2 regions of the Rhizobium sp. NLR22b genome follow, and region 1 is predicted to be linked to the other one. Evidence: predicted binding sites of a transcription regulator. Region 1 holds the regulator's gene; the other holds the start of a gene.
The links. Region 1 encodes PhoB, which activates phosphate uptake and scavenging genes when phosphate is short. Its sites were predicted from a motif close to TGTCATNNANCTGTCAT; they were not measured.
Positions count from the first base shown of each region.

Region 2: HJC00_RS08435 (DUF2794 domain-containing protein) is a predicted target of PhoB. The motif match lies at 1,608-1,624, and genes of this name have one in related genera.

Region 1 covers NZ_JABDWM010000001.1:504,922-508,901, forward strand. The annotation lists gene HJC00_RS02385 (aspartate aminotransferase family protein) at 1-1,040, opposite strand, end outside; gene HJC00_RS02390 (GcrA family cell cycle regulator) at 1,464-1,997, shown strand; gene phoB (phosphate regulon transcriptional regulator PhoB) at 2,291-2,974, opposite strand; gene phoU (phosphate signaling complex protein PhoU) at 3,135-3,848, opposite strand; gene pstB (phosphate ABC transporter ATP-binding protein PstB) at 3,892-3,980, opposite strand, start outside.
Region 2 covers NZ_JABDWM010000004.1:73,924-77,903, forward strand. The annotation lists gene HJC00_RS08425 (Bax inhibitor-1/YccA family protein) at 1-510, shown strand, start outside; gene HJC00_RS08430 (GNAT family N-acetyltransferase) at 620-1,177, shown strand; gene HJC00_RS08435 (DUF2794 domain-containing protein) at 1,184-1,585, opposite strand; gene HJC00_RS08440 (thioredoxin family protein) at 1,899-2,639, opposite strand; gene acnA (aconitate hydratase AcnA) at 2,986-3,980, opposite strand, start outside.

The sequences.
Region 1 (3,980 bases):
GCCTGCAGCAATTCGGCCGAGGGAACCGCAGCCTTGACGCCGAGAAGAAGCCCTTCGCCTCGGATATCCTCGATCACATCGGGATAACGATCCTTGAGCGAGGCCAGTCCCTGGCGGAAGACGAGCGCGACGTCGCGCACATGCTCAAGGAAGCCATCGGCGAGGATGACGTCGAGCACGGCGCTGCCGACCGCCATGGCCAGCGGATTGCCGCCATAGGTCGAACCATGCGTGCCGGCCTTCATGCCGGAAGCGGCCTCGGCGGTTGCAAGGCAGGCGCCGAGCGGGAAACCGCCGCCGATGCCCTTGGCGACGGCCATGATATCAGGCGTGATGCCGGACCATTCATGGGCAAACAGCTTGCCGGTACGGCCGACGCCCGTCTGCACCTCGTCGAGGATCAGCAGCAGGCCATTTTCGTCGCAGATCCGGCGCAGCGCCTTCATGAATTCGCTGGTGGCGGGACGCACGCCGCCCTCGCCCTGCACCGGCTCGATCAGGATTGCGGCCGTCGCATCGGTAATGGCGGCACGCACGGCATCGATGTCGCCGAACGGCACCTGATCGAAACCCGGCGCCTTGGGGCCGAAACCTTCGAGATATTTCTCCTGGCCGCCGGCGGCGATCGTCGCCAGCGTGCGGCCGTGGAAAGCGCCTTCGAAGGTGATGATATGGAACCTCTCGGGATGGCCCTTGGAAAACTGATAGCGGCGCGCCGTCTTGATGGCGCATTCGAGCGCCTCGGCGCCCGAATTGGTGAAGAACACCTTGTCGGCGAAGGTGGCGTCGGTCAGGCGTTTGGCCAGGCGCTCCTGGCCGGGAATTTCATAGATATTGGAGAGGTGCCAGACCTTGTCGGCCTGCTCCTTCAGCGCCGCGACCACATGCGGGTTGCCGTGGCCGACGGAGGTGACGGCGACCCCGGCGCCGAAATCGAGATAACGCTCGCCGCTCTCGGCGATCAGCCATACGCCCTCGCCTCGCTCGAACCGCAGCGGGGCACGAGAATAGGTGTCGTAAAGCGGCGCGGCTTCAGCCATCGCGGGTCTCCCGTTCAATGTTGTCAGGCGCGGATTCCGGCTAACAAAACCAGGTCCGAAAAATCAAAAATGCCGCCTTTCGGCGGCGAGCGGTACTATTTCCTTTTCGCGCTGCAATGTCAACAAAACTGCGGCCTTAGCGTATGCCGCAAGCTTGTACAGGGGCACTTTCGGCCTTCAACAGGCATTATTGCAGAAATGACACGCAGAGGCAGCAAGTTGGGGAAAAACTTGAAATTCGATTCATCCGGATTCCCGCGACTCTTGTCACGGAGTCAGCCTCACACTAGGTTAAAGTTCAATTACTAGACTGCATGCGGCGGAACTAGTCACCAAAATTGATCAAGCGTTTCTTGTTTCGGAGGCTTCCGGGACAACGGTGAGGGATTCTGCCATCACCAACGCAAAAGGTGGAGACAGGGCATGAACTGGACAGACGAGCGGGTCGAGAAACTCAAGAAGCTTTGGGCCGAAGGACTGAGCGCCAGCCAGATTGCTGCGCAGCTTGGCGGGGTCAGCCGAAACGCCGTTATCGGCAAGGTGCACAGGCTCAGCCTTCCCGGCCGCGCCAAGGCCGGCGGCACGGCCACCGCGGCGCGCACGCCGAAGCGCCAGACATCCGCGCCGCGCGCGCCGAACTACGCCTCCCGGATCGCCACCCGCACCGTGACCCGCCAGCAGGGCGCAACCCTGCTGAAGGAAGAGATCGAGATCGATACAGTCGAGGAAATGGAATATGTGCCGAAGGGCAACGTGGTGGTGCCGATTTCCCGCCGCCTCGGCCTGACGGAGCTCACCGAACGCACCTGCAAGTGGCCGGTCGGCGATCCGCTCAAGGAAGATTTCCATTTCTGCGGCTGCGAATCCCCGGACAATTCGCCCTATTGCAGCTATCATCAGAAGCTTGCCTATCAGCCGATCAACGAACGCCGCCGGGCGGCGGCGCGGGTCAGCTGAGCGGACCGGTATAGCCAGACATAAAAAACGGGCCGCCGTTTCTTATTCGAGTGGGAAGTGACCTTTGCGTTTAGCAACCCCCACACTCCGTCATGCCAGGGCTTGACGGAGGAGAGGTGGCGCCGGGACAAGTCGGCTTTGCAGGCGCGATGGAAAGGTGGTGCCGAGACGCATAAGCCTCGCCGGCGCAACGACGCTGGCTCCGCAGCGGCGACGATGGACGACAAGGCGGGCCTCACAAGCCGTACTGCCGTGCGTTTGGCGGGAACGCCAACCCCACACTCCCTCAGCCTTCAGGCCTCCATCGAATAACCGGCGCCGCGGACGGTGCGGATGACGTCCTGCATGTTGGAGAAATTCAGCGCCTTGCGCAGGCGGCCGACATGGACGTCGACGGTGCGTTCGTCGACATAGATGTCGTGGCCCCAGACGCCGTCCAGCAGCTGCGAACGGGAAAAGACCCGGCCCGGCGACGACATCAGGAATTCCAGCAGCCGGAATTCGGTCGGGCCGAGGCGGACTTCGCGGCTCTTGCGGTGGACACGATGGGTTTCGCGGTCGAGCTCGATATCGCCGCATTTCAGCACCGAGGACAGCACCTCGGGACGGGCCCGACGCAGCATCGCCTTGACGCGGGCGACGAGCTCGGGGGTCGAGAAGGGCTTGACGACGTAATCGTCGGCGCCGGTGGACAGTCCGCGCACACGCTCGCTCTCCTCGCCGCGCGCCGTCAGCATGATGATCGGCAGCCGCTCGGTTTCCGGCCGCATGCGCAGGCGCCGGCAGAGTTCGATGCCGGAGACGCCGGGCAGCATCCAGTCGAGGATGAGAAGGTCGGGCGTGCGCTCCTGAAGCCTGATCTCGGCCTCGTCGCCGCGCAGGATGGTATCGACCTCAAAGCCTTCCGCCTCAAGATTATAGCGAAGAAGCACGCTCAGCGCTTCCTCGTCTTCAACAACTGCGACTCTCGGGATCATGCGTGTCCGTCTCCTCGCGCACAAGCCTTAAACCGGGACGATTTAAGCAGGCGTCCTGCGCAAATTCAGAAATTGGCTGCGACCTCTTTGCGCGCCCCGAACGGGCGCGCACGCAAGTGACTGGTCCGGGCGGCTGGCCCGGGCGGCTCGTTCGGAACAATTATTCCGTCGCGGCGCCGACAGTGTTGGCACTGTCATCCTTCGGACGATCGCCTTCCGGCTGGGCGCCCGTCGCCATGTAGTAAATCGTCTCGGCGATGTTGGTGGCATGGTCGCCGATGCGCTCGATGTTCTTGGCGCAAAAGAGCAGATGCGTGCAGCTCGTGATGTTGCGCGGATCTTCCATCATGTAGGTCAAGAGCTCGCGGAACAGCGAGGTGTACATCGCGTCGATCTCGTTGTCGCGTTCGCGGATGGCGGTCGCCTTGTCGGCGGCGCGTGTCGTATAGACGTCGAGCACTTCCTTGAGCTGGACGAGCGCCAGCTCAGAGAGGTGCTCGAGGCCGCGGGCGAGCTTGCGCGGCACGCCTGTGCTCTGCACGGCGATGACGCGCTTGGCGGTGTTCTTGCCGAGGTCGCCGACGCGTTCGAGATCGGCGGCGATGCGGATCGAACCCATGATCTCGCGCAGGTCCGAGGCCATCGGCTGACGGCGGGCGATGGTGACGATCGCCTTGTCGCCAATCTCGCGTTCGGTGTGATCGAGGATCACATCGTCGGAAATGACCTTTTGCGCCAGCGCCGTATCGCCGTTGACCAGCGCCCGGACGGATTCCGCGACCATCTGTTCGGCCAGGCCGCCCATTTCGGAAATCCGCCTGGAGAGGAACTTCAGATCATCATCATAGGCGGAATAAATATGTGTCGATGCCATGGGGCTTTGTCCTCGAATAACGGAAAGCTTCGTGTCGCCGGGATCAGCCGAAGCGACCCATGATGTAATCCTGGGTGCGTGGATCGTCGGGGTTGGTGAACATCTTGTCGGTGTCGTTCTCCTCGACGAGGT
Region 2 (3,980 bases), on a different contig from region 1:
CTTGCCCCCCTTGCGGTCGTCTTCTTCCTGAGCTTCCGCATTCATCAGATGAGCGTGTCCGCCGCCCAGACCACCTTCTGGATCTACGCCGCCTTGGTAGGGCTGTCGCTCTCGTCGGTCTTCCTGGTCTATACAGGCCAGAGCGTCGTTCAGACCTTCTTCGTCACCGCCGCCTCCTTCGGCGCGCTGTCTCTTTACGGCTATACGGCGAAGCGTGACCTGTCGGCGATGGGTTCGTTCCTGATCATGGGTCTCTTCGGCCTGATCATCGCCTCGCTCGTCAACATCTTCCTGGCTTCATCCGCGCTGCAGTTCGCGATCTCGGTGATCGGCGTGCTGATCTTCGCAGGTCTCACCGCCTACGACACGCAGCGGATCAAGGAACTCTACTATGAAGCGGATGACGTCGCTGTTGCCGGTCGCAAGGCGATCATGGGCGCACTGACGCTATACCTCGACTTCCTCAACCTGTTCATGTTCCTGCTGCAGTTCATGGGTAACCGCAGATAACAGGCGCATTGATAGATCGAAAAGGCGGCTTCGGCCGCCTTTTTTGTTGCACCGGTTTCTCAGGGGTGGTTTTAGAGGAGCCTGCTCCTTCCGACGGACCTGCCGCCCGATGTCCTTCCTCCTGCGCGACGCCTCCCAAACCGACATCACCGCCATTACGGAGATCTATCGCGACTCGGTCCTCAATGGCGTTGCAAGCTACGAGATTGCGCCGCCCTCCGAGGCCGAAATGGCCCAGCGGTTTTCCGTGATCGTCAGCCAGCAATATCCCTATATCGCCGCAACCGATGCTGACGGGAAACTCCTGGGCTACGCTTATGCGTCAGCCTTCCGCACCCGCCCTGCCTATCGCTGGATGGTGGAGGATTCGATCTACCTGGCACCCGAAGCCCGCGGCCGCGGCATCGGCAAGGCACTGATCGCCGAGCTGATCGACCGCTGCACCGGGCTTGGCTTTCGTCAGATGGTAGCCGTCATCGGCGGCGCGAGCCCGGCCTCGATCGCGCTTCATCTGAAGGCAGGTTTTGTGGAGGTCGGACTGATGAAGGGTACCGGCTACAAGCACGGCCGCTGGCTGGACACGATGCTCATGCAGCGCAGCCTCGGCGAGGGCATGAGGACCGATCCGGATCCCTCCATTTATCCCGGTACGCTGTTTGCGGGCTGATGAGAATTATTTATCGACAAGCTTCAAGGCCTTGTCGAACACCTTGAGGACCTGATTCAGCTCGTGCCCGCGCTTCAGGATCATGCCGTTGACGTTGATGACAGAATAGGCGCCCTGCTTGGCGGCAAGCTTCGGGTTCTTTTCGATCCGGAAGAGCGGCATCTCGCCGGAGCGCTTGAAGACGGAAAAGACTGCTCTGTCCTTCAGATGGTCGATGGCATAATCGCGCCATTCCCCCTCGCCGACCATGCGGCCGTAGATCCAGAGGATCGCGTCCAGCTCGCGCCGGTGGAAGGTCACCGGAAGCGGGTCCTTGCTTTGCTTGTACTCCCTGAGATCGACGACGACCGAGGAACTATTGTCGACGGAGCGGCTTTCGCCGTGTCGCAAATCCGGCTGATCTGTCATCAGGTCTCCAAGGCCTCCGCTTGTGACAGGAGAGTGACAGTTTGCCCGAGCCGCCGCAAATTGCAAGAGCGCGGCCCCTCACATTCGGCCTACGGCAGCGCCGCACGTCCAGACACCTTTCGCTGGGGACGAAGCAGTGCTTTCTCCCCAGCGCCGCATTTCAGTCAAAACAGCGCCTCATTTGCAGGGGATTTATGCATCCCGGTTTGGCGCCAGCGCGCCAAAGGGCCCGGCGGAGCGTATCGACCTTAACCCCAGCCCCGAATACGCTCGGCCGGGCCGCCCGGCATTTCACCCGTAATCGGTTGAAATATCAGATATTTTTTCCCGCCATTACCACGGTCGCCCCGAGAATCGCTGCCGGATCGCCGTCGGCCGTTGCCGACTGCAGCAGAATCGCGCAGCCCTCGAGCTGCGGCCGCTGCAGGACGCTCGCCGGCAGCGTCAGACTGGTCGCCTTGCCGTCCCACATGCCTACGGTTTCGACATTGGTGACGCTGTGCAGATAGGAGATCTTCTTGCCGCTGTTTTCGCCTTTTTCGACGTCGATCGTCTTTTCCTTGTCGAAATAGACCATCACGACATTGGCCTTTCCCTGCCCTGCGCCGATTTTGATCTCCAGCTCGTCGCCGCGCATTGCCGCGCTGACGGGGATGGTCAGCCCGTTGCCTTCGCTGCTGTAGGTGTCGATCTTGCTGTTGATGCCGGTGAGATCGGCGCCGGCCAAATGGCCACGGCCATTGACGATCGCCTGCGGCGTATAGACGTTGCTGCGACCCATCGTCCTGGCATAGCCGTACTGCCGCTCGGTATTTTCCTTCGAGCTCAGCGTGTCGGCCCAGCCGAGATAATTCCAGTAGTCGATGTGATAGGCGAGCGCGATGACATCGCCCTGGTTCACCAGCTTGCGAAAGGCGGCATCAGCGGGAGGACAGGAGGAGCAGCCCTGCGACGTGAAAAGCTCGACGACGCCTTTGGGCTTGCCGTCTTCGGCCTGCAGCGAGCCTGAAAAAGCGATGCCGACGATCAGCGGAATCAAGAAACGGGGGGACATTCACCTGCACCTCTTTTTCAGCGCCGGCGGCGTTTGGAACTGAAGGCTCTGAGATATGAACGTACGAATAATCCTTCCGGGTCCAAACGAAAAATCACGAACGGGTGAGACCCTAGCTCGGCCGGAACGCAGCTGAAACAAATCATCGTGAGCCCCCGGCAAAGACTCTTGCAGCAAAGAAAAAGCCGCCGGAAACGCTCTCCGGCGGCCATTATCAATCCACTCTCCTAGACCCGGGTGATTTTAGGCCGACCGGCCTAAAATCTGAATCCGGATCTACATCAAAGAAGAAGAGCATGATGTCGTCCGAAAACCGCTCACACTTTTCGGCATCATGCCCTGAAAATCAGGCAGCGAGATCACGCAGGACCGTCTGCAGAATGCCGCCATTGTTGAGGTAGATCACCTCGTCGAGCGTATCGACACGCGACAGCAGCGGAACTTCCTTCACAGTGCCGTCGCCATAGGTAATCTTGGCGATCTTCCTCTCGCGCGGCTTGATCTTGTCCAGCCCCTCGATGGTGACGAGCTCATCACCCTTGAGGCCGAGGCTCTGCCAGGTCGTGCCCTCTTCGAAGACGAAGGGGATGACGCCCATGCCGACCAGGTTCGAGCGATGGATGCGCTCGAAGCTCTGGGCGATGACAGCCTTGACGCCGAGCAGGTTGGTGCCCTTGGCAGCCCAGTCGCGCGAGGAGCCGTTGCCGTATTCGACACCGGCGAAGATGACGAGCGGAACGCCTTCGGCCTTGTACTGCATGGCGGCGTCGTAGATCGAAGTCTCTTCCTTCGACGGGTAGTGGATGGTGTAGCCGCCTTCCTTGCCGTTCGGGCCGAGCATATGGTTGCGGATGCGGATATTGGCAAAGGTGCCGCGCATCATCACCTCATGGTTGCCGCGCCGCGTGCCGTACTGGTTGAAGTCGGCAACCGCGACGTCATGGCCGATGAGGTAGGCGCCGGCCGGCGATGCCGCCTTGATCGAGCCGGCCGGAGAGATGTGGTCGGTGGTGATCTTGTCACCGAACAGGCCGAGGACGCGGGCGCCCTTGATGTCGGCAACGCCGGTGCCCTTCTTGCCCATGCCGACGAAGTAGGGTGGGTTCTGGACATAGGTCGAGTTGTCGTCCCAGGCATAGGTCTGGCCCGGCGGAACCTGAACCGCCTGCCAGTTGATGTCGCCCTTGAAGACATCGGCATATTTGCTTTCGTAGAGTTCGCGGGTGACGTATTTCTGGATGAACTCCTGCACCTCGTGCGAGGTCGGCCAGATATCCTTGAGGTAGACGGGCTTGCCGTTCTGGTCTTCGCCGATCGGCTCCTTGGTCAGGTCCTTCTGCA